One region of the Pseudomonas rustica genome, then DNA from elsewhere that is predicted to be linked to it. Evidence: predicted binding sites of a transcription regulator. Region 1 holds the regulator's gene; the other holds the start of a gene.
The links. Region 1 encodes sigma-54, which starts transcription at its own class of promoters, with help from an activator protein. Its sites were predicted from a motif close to ANTGGCATNNANNTTGCTNT; they were not measured.
Positions count from the first base shown of each region.

Region 1 (4,592 bases):
TTCCCGCAGGAGCAATATGCGCAGACCGAGCAACCCGTTAGAATCGACGGCGCTGGCGGTGTATCAACCGGCGTTGGCATGAAAGCGTACCTGAAGGAAAGCAGGATACACCTGCTATCGAACGTAAGAGGACAGTATGAGGCTCGTTAAAACCCTCCCTATTTTGCTCAGTCTGGGCGCAGCACTGGGAAGCGTGAGCGCCTGGGCTCTGCCGAACGATCAGCAGCAACCTATCCGTATTCAGGCCGACGACGCCCAACTGGACGACAAGAACGGCATCGCCACTTATAAAGGTGATGTGATCATCACCCAGGGTTCGATGATCGTTAAAGGCAATACGGTGACTATCACCCGAACGCCGGCTGGCGATATCGACGTAGTGACGTCGGTGGGTAACCTTGCCTACTTCGAGCAATTGCAAACCCAGGGTGACGCCAAGCCTGTACAGGGCTGGGGCGTAACGATTCAGTACCACGCCGCGCAAAACCGCGTCGTGCTGATCGACAAGGCCAAGGTCGTCGACAAGGACAACAACACGACTCAGGGCGAGAAAATCGTCTATGACACCGTGAAGAAACTGGCCAGCGCCGGTCGCGCTACCGGCAGCAAAGTCACCGAATCGCGTCCGCGTATCGACATGGTGATCCAGCCGAAGAAGAAAACCGACGAGAAGACCCAGTAATGGCAACTCTGAAAGCTCAGCACCTGGCCAAGGCCTATAAAAGCCGCCAGGTCGTGCGTGACGTCAGCCTGTCGATCGACAGCGGCCAGATTGTTGGTTTGCTCGGCCCGAACGGTGCCGGTAAAACCACCTGCTTCTACATGATCGTAGGTTTGGTACAGGCCGATCAGGGCCGCGTGCTGATCGACGATCTGGACGTCAGCCACCAGCCAATGCACGGTCGTGCCAAGGCCGGTATCGGCTATCTGCCGCAAGAAGCGTCGATCTTCCGCAAACTGTCGGTGGCCGACAACATCATGGCCATCCTCGAGACCCGTCAGGAACTCGACAAGGCCGGCCGCCGCAAAGAGCTGGAAAGCCTGTTGCAGGAATTCCACATCACGCACATCCGCGACAACCTCGGCATGAGCCTGTCCGGTGGTGAACGCCGCCGGGTGGAAATCGCTCGCGCGCTGGCCACCGCACCAAAATTCATCCTGCTCGACGAACCGTTCGCCGGTGTCGACCCGATCTCGGTCGGCGACATCAAGCAGATCATCCACCACCTCAAGGCCAAGGGCATCGGTGTTCTGATCACCGACCACAACGTCCGCGAGACGCTGGATATCTGCGAAACCGCTTACATCGTCAACGACGGTCAACTGATCGCCGAAGGTGACGCCGAAACCATCCTGGCCAACGAACTGGTCAAGGAAGTGTATCTGGGTCACGAGTTCCGCCTGTAAGCGTCACAGTGCCCGGTGCGCAGCCGGAGTGCTGTATCGATTCAAGCAGGATTTAATACGCTTAATTGTTACAGCGCTCTAGGCAAACACTTCAGTTTCAGGCATATAATTTGCTTAAGTTTGGCGCTTCGGCGCCCTGTAGTGGATGGCGCATAGCGCCGGCGAATAAGGTGTTAAGCCCCTGCCATGAAACCATCGCTAGTCTTGAGAATGGGCCAGCAGCTGACGATGACACCGCAGCTGCAACAGGCCATCCGCCTGCTCCAATTGTCGACCCTGGATCTGCAACAGGAAATCCAGGAGGCTCTGGAATCCAATCCGATGCTCGAACGCCAGGAAGAAGGCGACGACTTCGACAACTCGGATCCCATGGCCGACAACGCCGAACAGAAGCCCACCGAGATCCAGGAACCTTCCTATCAGGAAGCCGCACCGACCGTCGATAACCTCGAAGACGGCGAATGGAACGAACGCATCCCCAACGAGCTTCCGGTCGACACTGCCTGGGAAGACGTTTACCAGACCAGCGCCAGCAGCCTGCCCAGCAGCGATGATGACGAGTGGGATTTCACCACCCGCACCTCCGCCGGCGAAAGCCTGCAAAGCCACTTGCTGTGGCAACTCAACCTCGCACCGATGTCCGACACCGATCGCCTGATCGCCGTGACCCTGATCGATTGCATCAACAATCAGGGCTACCTGGACGAAACCCTCGAAGAAATTCTCGAGGCGTTCGATCCGGAACTGGACATCGAACTGGACGAGATCGAAGCCGTCCTGCACCGCATCCAGCAATTTGAACCGGCCGGTATCGGCGCGCGCAACCTCAGCGAATGCCTGCTGCTGCAATTGCGTCAGCTGTCGGCCAAGACGCCTTGGCTGGCGGAAGCCAAACGTCTGGTCAGCGATTACATCGATTTGCTCGGCAGCCGTGATTACAGCCAGTTGATGCGCCGTATGAAGCTCAAGGAAGACGAGCTGCGCCAGGTCATCGAACTGGTACAAAGCCTCAATCCGCGTCCGGGCTCGCAGATCGAATCGACCGAAGCCGAATATGTCGTCCCTGACGTCATCGTGCGCAAGGACAACGAGCGCTGGCTGGTCGAGCTGAATCAGGAATCGATGCCACGCCTGCGCGTCAACGCGCAGTACGCCGGCTTTGTGCGTCGCGCCGACACCAGCGCCGACAACACTTTCATGCGCAATCAGTTGCAGGAAGCCCGCTGGTTCATCAAGAGCCTGCAGAGCCGCAACGAAACCCTGATGAAAGTTGCCACCCAGATCGTCGAGCATCAGCGCGGTTTTCTGGAGTACGGCGACGAAGCCATGAAGCCGTTGGTGCTGCACGACATCGCCGAAGCGGTGGGCATGCACGAATCAACGATTTCCCGAGTGACCACGCAGAAATTCATGCATACCCCGCGCGGTATTTATGAACTGAAATACTTTTTCTCCAGCCACGTCAGCACCTCTGAAGGCGGTGAATGCTCGTCCACGGCGATCCGAGCGATCATCAAAAAACTGGTTGCCGCGGAAAATCAGAAAAAGCCGTTGAGTGACAGCAAGATCGCTGGTTTACTGGAGGCACAAGGCATTCAGGTGGCTCGCCGCACCGTCGCCAAGTACCGCGAATCCCTCGGGATCGCGCCTTCGAGCGAACGCAAGCGGTTGATGTAAGCCACGTTACAGCGTTCCAGTGGCAGGCTATCCGGCCTGCCGCTTTATGCACTGGCAACGAAGGAGAAGCTGTATGCAAGTCAACATCAGTGGACACCAACTGGAAGTGACCCAACCTCTGCGTTCCTACATCGAGGAAAAACTCCAACGACTGGAGCGACATTTCGACAAGATCACCAACGTGCAAGTCACGATGTGTGTCGAAAAGCTGAAGCAGAAAATCGAAGCCACCTTGCATATTCCCGGCAGCGAAGTGGTCGCCAACGCAGAAGATACTGATATGTATGCTGCGATCGACTCACTGACCGACAAGCTGGATCGCCAACTCAAAAAGCATAAGGAAAAGACCCAGAGCCTCCTCCAGGGCGCAACCGGTCGATAACCCCCCATTCCATGATCCGACTTGAAAGTATCCTGACCCCCGGCCGTTCCCTCGTGAACGTGCCGGGCGGCAGTAAAAAGAAAGCCCTCGAACAAATTGCCAACCTGATCGCCCGCGAAGTGCCGGATCTGGAGATGCAAGATGTCTTCGAGGCTCTGATTGCCCGTGAAAAACTCGGTTCGACCGGTTTTGGCAACGGCATCGCCATTCCCCATTGCCGCCTGAAAGGTTGTGTAACGCCAATCAGCGCGTTGATGCACCTTCAAGCCCCTATCGATTTCGACGCTATCGACGGCGCGCCGGTTGACCTGCTGTTTGTACTGCTGGTGCCGGAAGCCGCCACCGATGCGCACCTGGAATTGCTGCGCCAGATCGCCAGCATGCTGGATCGCAAGGATGTGCGCGATAAGTTGCGCAGCGCTCCGAGCAACGAAGCCTTGTACCAGGTCGTACTGGACGAGCAAAACGGGCAGTAATCATGCGTTTGATCATCGTCAGTGGCCGTTCCGGCTCGGGTAAAAGCACCGCACTGGATGTCCTTGAGGACAACGGTTATTACTGCATCGACAACCTGCCGGCGGGTTTACTGCCGGAACTGGCCGAACGCGCGCTGATTCACACCGAACTGGCGCAACCGCTGGTCGCCGTGTCGATCGATGCGCGCAACTTGCCGAGCCATCTGACGCGTTTTCCGGAACTGCTCGAAGATGCCCGCGCCAAGCACATCCAGTGCGATGTTCTGTATCTGGATGCTGACGAAGAAACCCTGCTCAAGCGTTTTTCCGAAACCCGCCGCCGCCACCCTCTGAGCAATGCCAACCGCTCGCTGGCCGAGGCGATTCAGGATGAAACCGCCCTGCTCGGCCCGATCGCCGACCTGGCTGATCTGAAGATCAACACCACCAATCTGAACCTGTACCAGTTGCGCGACACCATCAAGCTGCGCCTGCTGAATCAGCCGGAGCCGGGTACGGCGTATCTGGTTGAGTCATTCGGCTTCAAGCGCGGTATGCCGGTGGATGCCGATCTGGTTTTTGATGTGCGCTGCCTGCCCAACCCGTACTGGAAGCCGGAACTGCGTGCGCAATCAGGGCTCGATGCGCCGGTGGCCGAATATCTGGCGGCA
Region 1 is NZ_CP188200.1:4,610,166-4,614,757, forward strand. It holds gene lptC (LPS export ABC transporter periplasmic protein LptC) at 1-150, shown strand, start outside; gene lptA (lipopolysaccharide transport periplasmic protein LptA) at 137-682, shown strand; gene lptB (LPS export ABC transporter ATP-binding protein) at 682-1,407, shown strand; gene ACP3TY_RS21115 (RNA polymerase factor sigma-54) at 1,594-3,084, shown strand; gene hpf (ribosome hibernation-promoting factor, HPF/YfiA family) at 3,158-3,466, shown strand; gene ptsN (PTS IIA-like nitrogen regulatory protein PtsN) at 3,478-3,942, shown strand; gene rapZ (RNase adapter RapZ) at 3,945-4,592, shown strand, end outside.

Region 2 (4,592 bases), 2.6 Mb from region 1:
GCTGATGTCACCCTGGGTGAACTGCTGCGAAACGTTGGCCAGGCGCACGCCGTTACCAATCACTTTGCTGCCGCTGCCCAGACGAGTCGCCGAGTAGACGTCTTCGAATTCTGCGCGCGAGGATTTGAAACCGGCGGTGGCAACGTTGGCGATGTTGTTGCCGGTCACGTCCAGTTGTTTGTTGGCTGCATAGAGACCGCTAAGGCCGATATTGAAAGACATATTCCACTCCTTTGTGCCGGGTTAATCGGCTCTATATACCAATGGTTTGTACTTTGGACAGGGCAACGCTGCCCTTGCCGGCCAGGTTGAGCATCAGCTCGCCGCCGGTCTGGCTGATGGTCACGCTGTTGACCGTGGCCGGCAGGTAAGTGGCCAGATCCGTTGCGGCGCCATCGATCGGTGCGCTGGCCTTGAAGGTGTAAGTACCGACCGGCACCACGGTGCCGGAAGAATCCTTGCCGTCCCAAGTGAAGCTGGCATCGCCGGCCGCGCGACTGCCCAGGTCGATGGTGCGAACAGCTTTGCCGTCCTTATCGGTGATGGTGACGGTGCCGCCGGCGATCGACGAAGGCACGGTGACCGAACCGGTCAGGCCTTTGGTTGGGTCGTCGAGCTGCGCGGTGTTGGTCTGCACGATCACGTTGCGACCGACCAGCGACGACGCCTGCAAGGCTTGCGAGGAGTTGTAGTTGCCGGCCAGCGAGCTGACGGTGCTGTTCAGTGTGGTGATGCCTTCCAGACTGCTGAACTGCGCCAACTGTGCAACGAACGCACTGTTGTCCTGCGGATCGAGCGGGTTCTGGTTTTTCAGCTGGGTCACCAGCAATTGCAGGAACGCATCTTTGCCCAGCGCCTGGCCACCGGTGGCGCTGTTGGTCGCCGAAGCGATGCCGCCGGAGGTGCTGCTGCTGGCCGTCTTCGACGAGTTGGCCAGAATGTCGTTCATGCTGAGGGAGCTGGTGGTATCGGTAACGCTCATGGCAGTCGCCCCTTATTACTGACCGAGGGTCAGTACCTTCTGCATCATGGTTTTGGCGGTGTTCATCATTTCGGCGTTGGTCTGGAACGAACGGCTCGCGGAAATCATGTCAGCCATTTCTTCCACCACGTTGACGTTCGGGTAGTAGACGTAGCCTTTGGCGTCGGCCGCCGGATGGTTCGGCTCGTAACGCGCTTCGAGGTTGCTCTGGTCTTCGACCACACCGAGTACCTGCACGCCCTGCCCCGCGGCGTCCTGACTCTGGAACAGCGAGTTACTGCCAGCGTTTTGGCCGCCCTGGAACATGGTGGCGAACACCGGGTGACGGGCGCGGTAGGTCTGGTCGATGCTCGACGAAACGGTTTCGGCGTTGGCGATGTTCGACGCCACGGTGTTCAGACGCGTGGTTTGTGCGCTCATGCCGCTGCCGGCAATGTTGAAAACGCTGGACAGGGACATGGATTACTCTCCGCGCAGGGCTGAGACCAGCCCTTTGAATTTGCTGTTGAGCAGCGTGAAGCTGGCCTGGAAGCCCACGGCGTTTTCCGCGTAGTTGGACTGTTCCAGTTGCGCATCCACGGTGTTCTGGTCGATCGAAGGTTGCATCGGCGTGCGATACAGCAGCGATTCGTCGCCATTGCCCAGGCCTTCAGCTTCGATGTGACGGCTGTTGGTCATGTTCAGGGCGATGGTGCCGTTGGCGTTCTTCTGGGTCTGTGCTTCGAGCACTTTCGAGAAGTCCAGATCCCGCGCCTTGTAGTTCGGGGTATCGGCGTTGGCGATGTTGTTGGCCAGCACTTCGGCACGCTGGGCGCGGAAGCCCAATGCTTTTTCGTGAATGCCGAGCGCTTTATCGAAGCTGATGCTCATGTCGGGAACCTTCAGGTGACCGGTTTTTCGTACATGAGCTTTAGCAAGCCGCGTGCCAAACAGAAGAAACCCCGTAAACCGGGGCTTTGCGGGCAGTCGGCAAAGCGACAATGCCAGAAAAGCGGCAAGCGGTTTCCGCCAGATGCCGCTTTTCTGCCGCTTCGCCCTGCGAGCACCTCCACCTGTAGGAGCTGCCGAAGGCTGCGATCTTTAGATCTTGATCTTAAAAAACAAAATCAAAAGATCGCAGCCTTCGGCAGCTCCTACGTGAAGCATGCGGCAAAAAAAAGGAGCCCCTGAGGGCTCCCTTCTTCTGCACATGCTTCATTTCGCCTGGTAAATAATCCCCGGGCTGCACTGCACCATCTGGTAATGATCCGGCAAACCGTTCAGCGCTTCCGACGCGCCAAGGAACAGATAACCGCCCGGCTTCAGCGTGCTGTGGATGCGCAGCAGGATGTCTTTCTTCACTTCGGCAGAGAAGTAGATCAACACGTTGCGGCAGAACACGATGTCGAACCTGCCCAGCGCGGCGTAGCTGTCGAGCAGATTGAACGAGCGGAACTCGACGCGGCTTTTGATCGGCGCCTTGATTACCCAGCGCCCCGGGCCTTTCGGATCGAAGTAACGCTGCAGACGTTCCGGCGACAAACCACGACCAATGGCCAGGCTGTCGTACTCGCCGGTCTTGCAGTTGTTGAGCATCAGGCCGGACAGATCGGTGGCAACAATCTGCACGCCCATCTTCAACTGACCGAGGTTAGTGCGTTCGAACTCATCGATCGACATCGACAGCGAATACGGTTCCTGACCCGACGAGCACGCCGCCGACCAGATCCGCAGACGCTGGTTGGGGCTGGCCTTGATCGCTTCGGGCAGGACTTTTTTCTTCAAGACTTCAAACGGATAGGTGTCACGAAACCACAGGGTTTCGTTGGTCGTCATGGCATCGACCACCTGCTCGCGCAAACCGCTGCGCGGCTGGGTCTGGATACGCTGCACCAGCTCACCCAGGGATTTGATGCCTTGCTGTTCCATCAGTTTGTTGAGACGGCTCGAGACCAGGTACTGCTTGTTTTCACCGAGCAAAATGCCACAGGCTTTTTCCAGGAAGACCCGGAACTGTTCGAAATCCAAATTACCCGTAGACAATGATGCCGCCTCTTAAATCGTGTTGACCGCCAGGAGCAAAGCGCTCCTAGCTGATATCTGCTGCTTTGATCCGGTCGACTACCCGGGATGCCAGGTCATCAGGGCGGAATTTGGCCAGAAAGTCATCGGCGCCGACTTTCTTGACCATCGCCTGATTGAATACCCCGGACAACGAAGTATGCAGGATGATATGAAGCTTTTGCATGCGTGGGTCGCTGCGGATCTCGGCCGTCAAAGTGTATCCGTCCATCTCCGGCATCTCGATGTCGGAGATCATCATCAGGAACTCTTCTTCCGGCTTCTTGCCCTCATCGACCAGTTTGCGCAGGTAATCCAGCGCCTGTTTGCCGTCGTTCAGCGCCACCACTTCGACGCCGACCGTTTGCAGACAACGCGACACCTGCTTGCGCGCCACCGACGAGTCATCGACCGTCAGCACCCGCAGCGACAACGCTTTGGTCTGGGTCTCGACATCGACCACGCCCACCGAAATCGCTTCCGGCGTCGGCGCAACTTCCGCCAGCACTTTCTCGACGTCGATGATTTCGACTAACTGATTGTCCACCCGAGTCACAGCGGTCAGGTAATGATCGCGACCCGTGCCCTTGGGCGGCGGATGAATCTCTTCCCAGTTCATGTTGACGATGCGCTCCACCGAGCGCACCAGGAAACCCTGGGTCTTGGTGTTGTACTCCGTGATGATCACGAACGGGTTGTTCTTGTCTTTCAACGCGCCGGAGCCGGTCGCCATCGCCAGATCAAGGATCGGAATGGTCGCCCCCCGGATATTTGCCACCCCGCACACGACAGGACTGGACTTGGGCATCAACGTCAGCGACGGGCATTGCAGCACTTCCCGCACCTTGAACACGTTGATTCCGTAGAGCTGCTGACCGTCGAGACGGAACAACAACAGCTCCAGGCGATTCTGCCCCACCAGTTGCGTGCGCTGGTTTACCGAATCCATTACACCAGCCATGCCCAGACTCCTACCTCAACGCCAAGTGTTGTTGCGACGCACATTCATTGCTAAACGGCACGGCGCTTGCTTTTTAACTCGTATGAACGCTCAAACGACAGTTTTCCGACACCTGACCTCTCCCCTTCGCAAAGGGCTTTGCGCGGTGTCTGCCGCCTGCTGTTTGCTCGCTGGCAGCCCTGCCATTGCGGATTCGGTTACCTTGCCTGACATGCTTATCGGCGTCACTCAGGGCTTTCTTGAGTTCACCGTAGAAGACTATTTGGCAACCAGTCAAACCGAAGGCCGCTACGAGATCGAAGTCAAGCAGCTCGATCCGCGTATGCGCATGCCGATGTGCGACAAGGAATTGACAGCGTCGCTGGAGAACACCCCCCGTCCTTTGGGCCGGGTGACGGTCAAGGTTCGCTGTGAAGGCAGTTCGCCCTGGACGGTGTTCGTACCCGCTCAAGTCCGCCTGTTTCGCGAGATTGTCACCACCACCCGAGCGCTCAGACGCGCCGGGATTATCGAACCTCAGGACGTGACGTTGCGCGAGCGCGATGTCAGTCAGATCAATCAAGGTTTTCTAACCTCGGTAGACGAAGCGATCGGGCAAAAATTGACCCG
Region 2 is NZ_CP188200.1:903,314-907,905, reverse strand. It holds gene flgE (flagellar hook protein FlgE) at 1-222, opposite strand, end outside; gene flgD (flagellar hook assembly protein FlgD) at 254-982, opposite strand; gene flgC (flagellar basal body rod protein FlgC) at 998-1,441, opposite strand; gene flgB (flagellar basal body rod protein FlgB) at 1,445-1,852, opposite strand; gene cheR (protein-glutamate O-methyltransferase CheR) at 2,177-3,004, opposite strand; gene ACP3TY_RS04310 (chemotaxis protein CheV) at 3,051-3,983, opposite strand; gene flgA (flagellar basal body P-ring formation chaperone FlgA) at 4,066-4,592, shown strand, end outside.
Region 2: a site for sigma-54 is predicted at 1,893-1,912, ahead of flgB (flagellar basal body rod protein FlgB). Genes of this name have one in related genera too.